DNA from 3 places in the Rhizobium sp. CB2179 genome. Region 2 is predicted to be linked to each of the others. Evidence: predicted binding sites of a transcription regulator. Region 2 holds the regulator's gene; each other region holds the start of a gene.
What was found. Region 2 encodes LexA, which represses DNA repair genes until DNA is damaged. Its sites were predicted from a motif close to TGTTCNNNNTGTGTTCNG; they were not measured.
Positions count from the first base shown of each region.

Region 1: the regulator LexA is predicted to act here: its motif matches at 1,817-1,834, upstream of AC244Q_RS00345 (DNA recombination protein RmuC).
Region 3: the regulator LexA is predicted to act here: its motif matches at 1,316-1,333, upstream of AC244Q_RS15025 (ribonuclease T2 family protein).

Region 1 is NZ_CM172781.1:65,944-70,522, reverse strand. Features, by position in the region: gene def (peptide deformylase) at 1-78, opposite strand, end outside; gene AC244Q_RS00350 (globin-coupled sensor protein) at 176-1,660, opposite strand; gene AC244Q_RS00345 (DNA recombination protein RmuC) at 1,867-3,090, shown strand; gene AC244Q_RS00340 (ribokinase) at 3,171-4,070, shown strand; gene ptsN (PTS IIA-like nitrogen regulatory protein PtsN) at 4,331-4,579, opposite strand, start outside.
Region 2 is NZ_CM172781.1:1,738,507-1,743,085, reverse strand. Features, by position in the region: gene kdsA (3-deoxy-8-phosphooctulonate synthase) at 1-839, opposite strand, end outside; gene AC244Q_RS08785 (VOC family protein) at 836-1,732, opposite strand; gene lexA (transcriptional repressor LexA) at 1,931-2,650, shown strand; gene AC244Q_RS08775 (ComEC/Rec2 family competence protein) at 2,631-4,579, opposite strand, start outside.
Region 3 is NZ_CM172781.1:2,997,223-3,001,801, forward strand. Features, by position in the region: gene ettA (energy-dependent translational throttle protein EttA) at 1-462, opposite strand, end outside; gene AC244Q_RS15025 (ribonuclease T2 family protein) at 561-1,301, opposite strand; gene AC244Q_RS15030 (alpha/beta fold hydrolase) at 1,459-2,388, shown strand; gene AC244Q_RS15035 (DMT family transporter) at 2,422-3,378, shown strand; gene caiB (succinate--glutarate CoA-transferase) at 3,396-4,579, shown strand, end outside.

The DNA of each region.
Region 1 (4,579 bases), 1.7 Mb from region 2:
GGAATCCACCCGCTCGATCGGCTTCGACAGCTGGCGGAGAACGGGATCGGGAAGAATGATGAGTGGCTTGATGGTCATGGCGTTCCCATAACCCATCTTTTCCGACTATGGAATTATCCGGCAGCCGGGGAATACGCTTTTTTGCATCCCCGCCTGGAATTTCGCCATATTCGCCTCAGGCCGCCCGGCGGGCAGCACCGGCAGAACGGCCTTCCGGCCGGGCACGGAAGCGCTGCAGCAGCTCGATCAGGGTCTCCACCTCGTCCTTGAGCCGGCGGGTTTCCGCCGAAGAGTGCTCGACCATGTCCGAATTCTGCTGGGTGATTGCACCCATGTTGCGGACGGCGAGGCTGACCTCGTTGACGCCGGTCGCCTGATCACGGGCGGCGGCGGCGATATCGGCGACGAAACGGTTGATGATGTCGATGCGGCTGATCATGTCGTTCAGCGCCTCGCCGGTGCTGGAAACGATGCCGACACCCTGATTGACCTGGGTCGAGCTCTGCGAGATCAGGTTCTTGATCTCCTTGGCTGCTTCCACGGTGCGCTGGGCGAGCTGGCGGACTTCCTGGGCGACGACGGCAAAACCCTTGCCGGCATCGCCGGCACGGGCCGCCTCGACACCGGCGTTTAGCGCCAGCAGATTGGTCTGGAAGGCGATCTCATCGATGACGCCGATGATCTTGGTGATCCCGGTCGAGGATTTCTCGATGCCGGCCATCGCCGAGACGGCGCTGGTGACGAGCTCGCCGGAGTTCTTCGCCTTCTGCTGTGTCTCGCGCACGGCCTCCGACGCCTTCTCGGCATTGGCGGCCGTCTGGCCGACGCTGACGGACAGCTGCTGCAGCGCGGCCGAGCTCTCCTCGACGCCTGCCGCCTGCTGGGCGGTGCGCAGTGCCAGATCGTTGGTCGCGTTGGAAATGACGTCGGCGCCGGTCTTGATATGGCCGGAGGTCTCGCGCACGGAGGCGAAGGATTGGCGAAGGGCGCTGACGGCGCGATTGTAGTCCTCGGCCATCTGCCAGAAATTGCCCGGCAGGTCGGACGGCAAAGTAGCTTCGAGATCGCCGTTCGACAACGCTTCCAGACCGCGGCGCAGCTGCTCCAGCGCGATCGCCTGGTCGGATTGGGCCTCAGCGCGCTGCTCTTCCAAGGCGCGGTGCTTTGCTTCAAGCACCTCGAGATAGACCGAGATGGAATAATCCATGTCGAGCATGCCTGATTTGACGACCGCCGACAGCTTCTCGGCCAGCAGCTTGCCTTGCTGGCGCGCGAAGAACGAAGGCCACTGCTTTTCCACGATGCCCTTGACGAGTTCGGACATGACGATGGCGTAACCGCCGATAGACCAGCGCGGTTCCAGCCCCATGCGCTCATGCATGCGGCCGACGGTGGTCACGCCGTCGACATAGCTCTCGTCGAACGTGCCGCCAGTAAGATTGACCCAATGATCCTGCTGACGCTTTTTGGCATGGCCCAGTTGGGACTTGTCGGCGACAGCGGGGGTCTTGGCCATCTTGGCGTAGAATTTATCGAGGGCGCCGCCGATCAGCTCTGAGATGACAGGGCGCAGATCCCGCATCGACTTGCGCGCCGTTTCATCCAGCTCGATGAAATCGAGGCGCTGCCTGAGGGCATTGTCGGTCTGCTGGGCGGTCATGGGGATCTCTGTACTTGGCGCGACGCGCGCGGGAGGGGATTTCAGCGCCGCAGGTTTTGGCCAATATGGTTGAGCAATCGTTAAGCCGCGGCGACATTTCTTTTCGGTGGACGCGGAAGAGCAACGGCTTGCGAAGATATTGAGGATCGTCCACTCTGTTCACGTTTTGATCTATAAATCGGCGCTTCTTCTGTTATGCTTGCGGCATGACCGTCCATTCCGAATCGCTCGCCCTTTCCCTTGCCTCGATCAGCCCGGCCATGCTGGCGCTTGTCGGCGGGTGTCTCGCCGTCCTCGTCCTGCTGGTGATCGTGCTTCTGCTGCGCGCCGCCGGCCTTCGCCGCGAGCAGGCGGAGGAAGCGAACTTTCGTGCTCAGGAAAACGAAGCGCGCATGGCCGAGCTTTTGAAAATCCAGGCAGAGATGCAGGGCCGCATCGCGGCGATGACGGAGGTCTTCGGCGCGCGGCAGAGCGAACTCAACCAGACGATCAGCCAACGCCTCGACGGCATGTCGCAGCGAGTCAGCTCGACGATCACCGAGCAGACCAAATCGACGCATGAGAACCTGCAGCGGCTGCAGGAGCGGCTGGCGGTCATCGATGCCGCGCAGAACAATATCCAGACGCTCGCCAAGGATGTCGTCGGGCTGCAGGCCATTCTGTCCAACAAGCAGACGCGCGGCGCCTTCGGCCAGTCGAGAATGGAAACGATCGTCGCCGACGGTCTGCCGATGGGCGCCTACGCCTTCCAGCAGACGCTGTCCAACGGTTCGCGGCCGGACTGCACGATCCGCATGCCGAACGGCGCGCCGCCGCTGGTGATCGACGCAAAATTTCCGCTCGAAGCCTGGAACGCGATCCGCGACGCCGGCAGCCCCGAGGCCGGCAAGATCGCCAGCCAGCAATTCCGCCGCGACATGGAGGTCCATATAAGGGACATTTCGGAGAAATATCTGATCCAGGGGGAAACCCAGGATACGGCCTTTCTCTTCGTGCCGTCCGAATCGATCTTCGCCGAGATCCACGAGCACTTCGAGCCGGTGGTGCAGAAGGCGCACCGCGCACGCATCGTCATCGTCTCACCGTCGCTGCTGATGCTGTCGATCCAGGTCATTCAGGCCGTGCTCAAGGATCAGCGCATGCGGGCGCAGGCGCATCTGATCCAGGGCGAAGTGGCGATCCTGATGGACGATCTCAGCCGCCTGGACGAGCGGGTGCGCAAATTGCAGGGCCATTTCGCCATGGCGCAGAAGGATATCGACATGGTGGTCACATCAGCCGACAAGCTCACCAGGCGCGGCGCCAGGATCGAAGCGCTGGAATTCGAGGCCGGCGGCGATGCCAAGCCTGCCCGCGACAGCGAAGCCGCAGCCAAATCGGTGGAGAGCCGCACTGGTCTTCTGAAGCTGCGGGTGGTTGACGAGGAGTGACCGCTTCGGGCAGTGTCGCGCCCGCATGAAACAGTAGGAGCATGATGTCGTCAGCATGCTCCAGAAGACGGGACACATTCATGATCACAGTTTTCGGGTCCATCAACATGGATCTCATCGCCACGACCGAGCGCCTGCCGAAGCCCGGCGAGACGGTGGCTGGCAACGGCTTTGCCACGGCCGCCGGCGGCAAGGGCGCCAACCAGGCGCTGGCAGCGCGCCGCGCCGGCCGGTACGTGCATATGGCCGGCGCCGTCGGCAAGGATGCTTTCGCTGCGGAAGCGCTCGCCCTACTTGATGATGCGGGCACCGACCTTTCTCTGATCAACAATGTCGACGGCCCCACCGGCACGGCGCTGATCCTCGTCGGCGGCGACGGCGAAAACATGATCGCCGTCGTTCCCGGCGCCAATGGCCAGCTCACACCTGCCGATGCCGAGACGGCAATCGGCCGCATGAACGAAGGCGATATCCTGATGCTTCAGCTCGAAGTGCCGGCTGCCGCCGTCGAGCGCGCGCTGTCGGCGGCCCGCGCCAAGGGCGTCACCAGCATCCTCAACCTTGCGCCGCTGATCCCCGATGCGCCGCGTCTCGGCCGGCTCGCCGATATCGTCATTGCCAACGAGACCGAGTTCGAGCGGCTCGCCGGACAAGAGGGCATGGACGCACAAGCGCGCGAGGCAGCCCTCGTGCGCCTGCATGCGGAGACGGGCCAGACGCTGATCGTGACGCTCGGTGCCGACGGGGTCATCGCCATTCGCGACGGGTCGATTTCTAGGGCGCAGGGTCTCAAGATCCAACCTGTCGATACGGTCGGTGCGGGAGACACTTTCTGCGGCTATTTCGCCGCCAGCCTCGACGACGGCCTCGATTTTGTCTCGGCGCTGCGCCGTGCGGCAGTTGCCGGTTCGCTTGCCTGCCTCAAGGCCGGAGCGCAACCGTCGATCCCCTTGAGCGAGGAAGTCGCAGACAGGATATAAATCTTGAAGGATAGACGGCGACAAGCGCCGATGTGCTGTCTCATATAGTGATGGGACCGCGGAGACTGTGGCTTGATCGGTCAACGCGGTGCCGGCAGCCCCTTCGCCTCGCGCGAGTGCCCCGTCGCTCCGTTGCCTCATCGCGTGGATCCGCTGCCGTAGCGCAGGACAGCTGGGAAGAGTTCTGATCGTTCAGCCCCTCATAATGCAAAAGGCGCCTGGGAAATCAGGCGCCTTTGCATTTCGGGGATTAATGCCGCTCAGGCAGCGTTCGACGTCTGCTCTTCGTTGAGGAAGGCATAGATCGCCGAGGCGGAATCGGTGGCGCGCAGCTTGGCGACCAGATCGTGATCACGCAGCACGCGGGCGATACGCGACAGAGCCTTGAGATGATCGGCGCCCGCGCCCTCCGGCGCAAGCAGCAGGAACACGAGATCAACAGGCTGGTCGTCCAGCGCCTCGAAATCGACCGGCTGCTCCAGCCGGGCGAAGATGCCGACGATCGAATG
Region 2 (4,579 bases):
TTGGCGACCGCATCGAAGGCGAGCAGCTTTTCGAGAAGCCGCGGCATGTCCTTGAGATAGACCATGTTCGGGCCGTCGGAAGGGGCATTGTCGGGGTCCTGATGGGTTTCGACGAAGACGCCGGCAATACCGGCAGCCACTGCTGCCCGCGCCAGGGTTTCTACGAATTCCCGCTGACCGCCGGAGGAATCGCCCTGCCCGCCCGGCTGCGCTACGGAATGGGTCGCATCGAAGACAACGGGCGCACCCATCGCCGCCATGATCGGCAGCGAGCGCATGTCGGAAACCAGCGTATTGTAACCAAAGGAGGCGCCGCGCTCGCAAAGCAGCACGTTCGGATTGCCGCTGGCATTGAGCTTCTTCAGAACGTTCTTCATATCCCAGGGGGCCAGGAACTGGCCCTTCTTGACATTGACGACGCGGCCGGTCTTGGCGGCGGCGATGAGAAGGTCGGTCTGGCGGCAGAGGAAGGCCGGGATCTGCAGGACGTCGACGACCTTTGCCACCTCCGCGCATTGCTCGGCGGTATGAACGTCGGTCAGGACGGGAAAGCCGAACTCCTTTTTGAGGTCGGCAAAGACCTCCATGCCTTTTTCAATCCCGATACCGCGTTCGGCCGACAGCGAGGTGCGGTTCGCCTTGTCGAAGGAGCTCTTGTAAACGAGGCCGATGCCGAGCTTGCCGCAAAGCTCCTTCAGCGTGCCGGCGACCATGAAGGCGTGGTCGCGGCTCTCCATCTGGCAGGGACCGGCAATCAGCGACAGGCGGCCGGTATTGGAAAAGCTGACCTGGCCTTGGCCTTCGCCGATCCTGACTTCGGAATTCGTATCAGTGCTCATCGTGTTTCCTCGAAGGCGAAGAGCGTGCCCTGCCCGGGCGCGGGCTTCACCAGAATGCGATTGTTCTTGCGCGCGTATGTCACCCCGTTAGCAGCCAAATGCGCTTCTGTCACGGCAAGATCGGCGACAGCGAAGAGGATTGCCCGGCCGCGCAGGCCACGATCTGCGGATGAGCCGACGATGTCGAAATAGGCCTCCAACCCTTCCGCCGTCATCAGGCTGATTTTGGCATTCGACGCCGGGATATTGACGCCGAAACCGGTTTTCTCGACTGCCGATTGCACCACGGCGAGGCTGACGAAGGCAGCGAAGGCGGCAGCATCAGGCGCGCAAAGCGCTATCTCGACTATGCCGGTGACGCCATTGGCATGCGTCTCCAGCACGGCGCGGTCGGCCGGCAGCGGATTGACGCGCTCGACGGTAAATAGCAGGAGATCAGGCGCGCGCAGATCGCCGGCAAAAGCCAGCTTGAAGCCGGCAATCGTCTCAGAACCGTCCGGCATCGTCATCGGCCGGGTGAACTGCAGCATCTCGCCGGCGCTCGATCCGTTACCGACGAAATTCTGATGATCGATGCCGGCATCCTTGCTGCCAAAAGCCAGCCCCGAAAGCCCCTCCGCGCCGCAGCGGAAGCGGAAAGCCTGATTGCGGGCGGTGAAGACATTGCCTTGGCGCGCCGACGCCTCGCTCTCCTCGACGCTCGCAATCCCGAGCGGCTCCAGATAGGTCTTGTCAGCAAAGAAGACGCAGGCATTCTCCGTTCCGAAGGGATGGCGCGCATCGGGGGCAACGGTGAAGCCGAGCTTGCCGAGCCTCTCGCGCGCCAGATCGATATTGACGACCGGCAGCACGACATGATCCAGCGGGTGCGGTTTGGCGGAGTGCTCGTTCATGATATCCCTCCCTGACACGGCAAGAGATGTGCGACAGCGCTTCCCTCAACGCAAGACTTCTGTGCCAATCCGGCGAATGAAAATAAAAATCTCAACGAGTTGGCGCCAAGTTTTACGGAAATTTAGCTACTTGCGGAACACATATGGAACATATAGTGTCTGTTCTGGATTTGTTTCAATCACGAGGTCACAACGTCGATGCTCACGCGCAAACAACAGGAGCTTCTCCTTTTCATTCATGAGCGCATGAAGGAATCCGGCGTTCCGCCATCTTTCGACGAAATGAAGGATGCTCTGGACCTCGCCTCGAAGTCCGGGATTCATCGCCTGATTACAGCGCTCGAGGAGCGAGGCTTCATTCGCCGCCTACCGAACCGCGCCCGTGCGCTCGAGGTCATCAAGCTTCCGGAGGCCTACAGCCCCAGCATCCAGCCGCGGCGCGGCTTTTCGCCGAGCGTCATCGAAGGCAGCCTGGGCAAACCTCAGCCGGTCGCCGCCCCTGCTCCCGCAAAACCCGTCGCCGACAACGGCAACTCGGTTTCCGTGCCGGTCATGGGCAGAATCGCCGCCGGTGTGCCGATCTCGGCGATCCAGAACAACACCCACGACATCGCCGTTCCGGCCGACATGCTCGGTTCCGGTGAACATTATGCCCTGGAGGTCAAGGGCGATTCGATGATCGACGCCGGCATCTTCGACGGCGACACCGTGATCATCCGCAATGGCAGCACCGCAAGTCCTGGCGACATTGTTGTTGCACTCGTCGATGACGAAGAAGCGACACTCAAGCGCTTCCGCCGCAAGGGCGCCTCGATCGCACTGGAAGCGGCCAACCCGGCTTACGAGACCCGGATTTTCGGACCAGACCGTGTTAAGGTGCAGGGCAAACTCGTCGGCCTCATTCGCCGCTATCACTGACATCGGTTAGGCCGGATTCGGTAAAGCTGTTGCTGCGCCAGTCAAAGGCGCGATGGCGCATCCATGGTCGCGACAATGCGTCAAATGCGGTTGCCACCTCCAGGCCGGCGTCCGCGAAGCGCAACTCGATGGATCCGGTCCTGCGCAGCGTCTCGCCGGTGAAGAGCGTCGCACCTGAGCGGCAGCTGTTGAAACGCAGGCGGACCGACGTCACGATGATATCGGCCGCGTCGCATGCCGGGCCGAGATAGGCGGCATTGTCGATGACAGCAACCACACGACCATTGCCAAGCCTTGATGCGCACCAGGCCCTCTTGACGCAGGAAAAGCGGTTTGCTTCACCGGCCGCTGCGGCCGCCCGCATCGCTGTCCTCGCTTCGTTCTGCTGATCGCGGGAAAGCTTGACGCGGCGGTCTTCTCCTACCTGCGGGATAGCAGGACCATCCAGCATCTTCGGCGGATCATGTCTCGGCAGGACCAGGGCTCTCTGCCACTGGTCGAAGATGAAATCCGGTGGTCTTTCACGGTTGGAAGCCATTGCTGCCGCTTCGACCACCGCGACGAGACTGCCATCCTCCGAAATCACCAGATCCGGCGGCCGGGGAACCGGTAGAAGCAACAGGATGAGCGTTGCGACCGCGATGATTGATGTGCCGATATGGCGCAGCCGGGTGCGGAGCAGCGTCAGCAGCAGAAAGCCTGCGACGGCTATCGCGAAATACCAGGCGGGCAAGCGGCCGACGTCGATATTGCCATCCCAGCCGGACACCGTCTTTGCGACCGCGATCACCAGATCGAGGCCGAATCCGACGACCTTCCAAGCCCAAACATCCAGACCGAAAGGCATGAGTAGCATCGCCAGCAAGCCGGCCGGCATGATGATGAAGGAGATGATCGGCATTGTCGCGAGGTTTGCCGGCAGGCCATAGGCGGTCAGGCGATGAAAATGCTCGATCGAAAACAACGCGGTGGAAAAACCACCGATCAGCGAGGTCAGGAAGACGCCGCCGAAGAAGCCCGCAACAGTAACGAAGGGCCTGATGATCGGCAGCTTCAGAAAGGCGTTTTCGCGGATGCGCCGGTCCTTCCACAGCTGATAGCCCGAGACCAGCGCCAATGTGGCGGCAAAGGACATCTGGAAGCTCGGACCTAAGACCTCGGACGGTGAAATGAGGATGATGACGAGGGCGGAAAGCGCGACATTGCGCAGGCTGATCGACGGCCGGTCGAAGAAGACGGCAATCAACATGATGGCCATCATGATGAAAGCGCGCTCGGCAGAGACCGCAAAGCCCGAAATCAGGAAATAGGCAGTAACGGCGATGAGCGCGCCGGCGGCAGCGATCTTCTTCGTCGGGTAGGCCTCAGCGATACCGGGAAAGATGCTGAGCAGCATCCGAAAGCCGACGAAGAAGATGCCGGCCGACAGCGCCATGTTGAGACCGGAGATGGCGATGATATGAGCCAGACCGGACTGGCGTAGTGCCTCCGTCGTCGCATCCGAGATGGCGCGCCGCTCGTCCGTCACCAGTGCGGCGGCAAAAGCGCCGGTATCGCCGGGCAGGATCGACCTTATTCGGTCGCCAATGCCGCTGCGCAGCCGGTAGAGCCCTTCGAGCAGCGCTTCCACCGCCGATCTTGCAGCCTGCGGACCTGCCTGCGCATCGACCTTCGTCGGCGCACCGTAGAAGAAGCCGTTGGCGCCGATGCCGTCGAAATAGGCACTGAAGGAGAAGTCGTTGAGCTCGGGAAGTGCTGGGCCCGCCGGCGGCGTCAGCCGCGCCCTGCCGGTGATGATATCGCCGATCTCGAAGGCTGCGTCCGCACCGCGGGCGATGGCGGTGATGCGTTCCGGCGGCCGCTTGACCTGAGGCGCTTCAGTGCCGGTGACGGCAAGAATGTAGCGCCACCGGCCGCGACCATCGCCTT
Region 3 (4,579 bases), 1.3 Mb from region 2:
GACATCGGCGTCACGCGGCGGGCAGCGTAGCGCTTCCATCGCCATTTCGACCTGGCTTTCCAGATCCCAGAGGTTCTGGCTGTCGATGACGTCCTGAAGCTTGGCGCCCTCTTCCGCCGTCTCATCGGAATAATTCATCATCAATTCGTTGTAGCGATCGAGGACAGCCGTCTTCGAGGCAACGCCTTCCATGACGTTCTCGAACACCGTCTTGTTTGCATCGAGGTGCGGCTCCTGCTCGAGGTAGCCGACCGTCGCACCTTCGGCGAGCCAGGCTTCGCCGGTATACTCCTTGTCCTGGCCCGCGATGATGCGCAGTACGGTGGATTTACCCGCGCCGTTCGGACCGAGGATACCGATCTTGGCATCGGGGTAGAACGAAAGGTGGATATTCTCCAGGATCTTCTTGTTGCCATAGGCCTTGTTGAGGCCGGACATATGATAGATGAACTGACGTGCCATGCTGCGCTGCTCCGGGCGGGAAACTTTGATTGTGCCGCTATGTAGGCGAAACAGCGCCTCCGGGCAACGCCGAAACCCGGTTTACTCAGGAATTCCGGTCAAAAGCCCGCAGCGTCGACGACGCCCTCGTCGCAGCCGAACGACGTTTTTCCAGCGCCCTGGATCAGATCGGCAAGCCCGGCACTTTTCGCCGATGCCGCTCCGGCAGCTTCCGAAAGCCCGATCGTCAGCTCGCTGATCATCCTGATATTGCCGGCCCGCCGGCAGCTCATCTTGACACGATCGCCGGCACCCGGCCCGAAGCTCTTGTCGAAAGCCGCTTTGATCGCTTCGGCCTTGACCGGTTTGCCGATATTGGCAGCGAAGAGATCGCGCACGGCCGACGCGTTGAGTGCGCCCACGAGGTGCACGCCGACGCCGAAATAGTCGTCGGCGCTCATCTTCGTGCAGGTGCCATGCTTCACCCACTCATGCCGTTCCAGGCCGGACTGCGTGCCGGGCATCGCCTTTGCGAGCGCCGCCTGCGTCTCCGCCGCAAGCGTGACCTCCGGCAGCTTGTTCCAGTCGCCGTCCTTGTCGGCGGCCTTCTGCTCGGCGCTCACGCCGCAATAATCCTGCCGCATCGGCCAAAGTCCGTGCAACGAAAAGTTCGTCGCGTCGGGGCGCTCGCCGGTCTGGCTCGCACACTCGGCTTTCTTCTGGTTCGTCTGACAAAAGGCCGGCTGCCAGCTCGCCGCCAGAATGAAGCGGGTGCGCCCGCCGGCCTCCTGCGCCACGCCGGCGCCGGCAACAACCATCGACACGGCAAACGTCAAGGTACGCAACTGCATGCTGCTCATTTCAACCCCCAAAAAAGAACAATACAGGAACAAATAAGCATCAAAATTAAAAGGCCGCAACCCTGAATCGCAACAAGGCCGCAAATTGTTATCAGATAGTCAAATGCCCATGTTGCAATTACCCGGCGATCTGGTCTGTTGTCGCCGGGAGGACCACATGTTTTCTGAAACGCAAAGGCTCGCCGTATCAGGGGCGTCGCTGGCCTATCACCATGCTGAGGCCATCACCCTTCCACGCGGTATCCTGCTGATATCCCATGGCTTGGCCGAACATTCGAAACGATACCGCGTCTTTGCCGAGACGATGGCGGCACGCGGTTATCATGTCTATGCCCATGATCATCGAGGCCACGGCGAGACGACGGCACCCGACGCGCCGATCGGCCGTTTTGCCCGGCGCGGTGGGGTCGAAAGGGTGATCGGCGACGTCATCGCTATGCGTAGCCATGCGGCCTCCCGTCGTCCCGGCCTGCCGGTGATCCTCTTTGGCCATTCGATGGGTGGCCTCATCGCCCTCAACGCTGCCGTCACAGCTCCGGCCGACTTCGACGCCGTCGCCGTCTGGAATTCGAATTTCGCCGTCGGCCTTGCCGGCCGCGCCGCCCAGGCAATCCTGCTTGCCGAGCGCATGCTGAAGGGCTCCGACGTGCCGAGCGGCCTGCTGCCGAAGCTTACCTTCGGCACCTGGGGCAAATCCATTGCCGGCCGCCGCACCGAGTTCGATTGGCTGTCGCGTCTTCCCGATGAAGTCGACAAGTACGTCAGCGATCCACTCTGCGGCTTCGACGCCTCGGTCTCTCTCTGGCTCGATCTCTTCGAGCTGACCTTCCGCGCGCCGCAGAAAATCCATCTCGACCGGCTGGCGCGGGATATGCCGATCCATTTGGTCGGCGGCGGAGAAGACCCGGCGACGGAACGTGGAAAAGCCGTGCTCTGGCTGTCAAACCATTTGAAAGGCAAAGGCTTCTCCCGTATCAGCACTGAGATATATCAGGACATGCGGCACGAAACATTGAATGAGATCGGCGCGCATGCGGCGATCGCAGCCTTCGCGGACTGGTGCGACAGGGCCGTCGCAAGATCCTGAGCGACCAATATCCTGAGTGACAGGGATTTCATCATGAACACCACCTCCGCCCGCCGCGTTTCGTCCGCTTCCGACGTGACGATGGGACTTGTGCTGATGTTCATCTCGGTGATGTTCTCGCCGCTCATCGATATTTTCGCCAAGCTTGCCATCGTCACCGTCCCCTCCGCGGAGATCACCGCCGGCCGCTTCGCCGTACAGGCGCTCTGCATGCTGCCGATTGTGATATGGCGGCGCAGCTTCGCCGAATTCTCCTGGCGCCAGAACCTGTTCCATGCCATCCGCGGCGCGATCATCACCGTCTCGATGATCTCCTTCGTCACCACGCTGAAATACATGGCGGTCGCCGACGCGATCGCGATCTTCTTCGTCGAGCCGATCATGCTGACGATCCTCGGCGGTATCTTCTTGAAGGAGACGATCGGCTGGCGGCGCTATAGCGCCTGCGGCGTCGGCTTCTTCGGGGCGATGCTGATCATCCAGCCGAGTTTCGAGGAGGTCGGCTACATCGCGCTTCTGCCTGTCGTCAGCGCGCTCTGCATCGCCATCTTCGTGCTGATGACTCGCGTCCTCTCGCACAGGGAAGACCCCTGGGCGATGCAGTTCCAAATGGGCATCTGGGGCCTGCTCTTCTGCACCATCCTGCTTTTCCTGGGCCAGGGAACCGGCTCCGATCTCTTCGATCCCGTCATGCCGGATGGCCGCGCCTGGTTCTATGTCGCCGGCGTCGGCGCCATGGCCGCGATATCGGGCATCCTCGGCGTCTATGCCTATCGCGCGGCACCGGCATCGACGCTGGCGCCGCTGCAATATTTCGAGATCGTCTCGGCGACGATCTTCGCCTGGCTGGTCTTCGGCGACTTTCCGGATGCCGTCAAATGGCTCGGCATTGCCATCATCGTGGCATCGGGCTTCTACATCCTCTGGCGAGAGCGCCGCTTTGCTTCAAAGCCCGTATCCGATACATCTGAGGTGACGCTGGCGCCGTAGATATTGCCGGGAGGAACATGACAGAGACCGTGACCAAAAAGCCGCCGCTTGCCGGCATCCGGGTGATCGAGCTTGCCCGCGTGCTCGCCGGCCCCTGGGCGGGACAGATGCTCGCCGATCTCGGCGCCGACGTCATCAAGGTCGAAAATCCCGACGCCGGCGACGATACACGCCAATGGGGCCCGCCCTTTGTCGAGGGCGCCGATGGCGAGAACCTCTCGGCCGCCTATTACCACGCCGCCAATCGCGGCAAGCGCTCTGTCACCGCCGACTTGAAGAGCGCCGAAGGCCAGGACCTCGTCCGCCGCCTCGTCTCCACCGCCGATGTGGTCATCGAGAATTTCAAAGTCGGCGGCCTCGTCAAGTACGGGCTCGATTATGACAGCATGCGCAAGATCAACCCGAGGCTCGTCTATTGCTCGATCACCGGCTTCGGGCAGAACGGCCCTTATGCCAGCCTCGCCGGCTACGATTACATCGTCCAGGGCATGTCCGGCTTCATGTCGATTACCGGGGAGCCGGGTGGCCAACCGATGAAGGCAGGTGTCGCCATCGCCGATATCTTCACCGGCATCTATGCCGTCGCGGCGATCGAAGCCGCTCTGATCCATGCCCTGAAGACCGGTGAAGGCCAGTTGGTCGACATGGCCCTGCTCGATGTGCAATCGGCCGTGCTCGCCAATCAGAACATGAATTACCTGGTCTCCGGCGAGGCGCCGACCCGCCTCGGCAATGCCCATCCCAATATCTCGCCCTATGAGGTCGTGCCGACGGCGGACGGGTATCTCATTCTCGCAGTTGGAAACGACGGCCAGTTCCGCCGCCTCTGCACCATCCTTGGCCTGGAGACCATCGCCAGCGACGAGCGTTTCGCCACCAACAAGGCCCGCGTCGGCAATCGCGGCGAAGTGCGCCGCCTCGTCTCCACCGAGACGCTGAAATGGCAGAAGGCGGATCTGCTGAAGGCCTGTGAAGAGAACGCGGTTCCATCAGGCGCAATCAACACGATCGAGGAAATGTTCGCCCATCCGCAGGTACAGGCTCGCGGCCTGCGCATCGACCTTGCGGATGCCGCCGGCACCGTGATCCCCGGTGTCAGGACGCCTGTGGTGCTGTCGGAGACGCCGCTGCGTTATATCAGGCCGAGCCCGCGTCTCGGCGAACACCAGGCAGAAATTCTGACGGAACTCGCCGAGCGCGA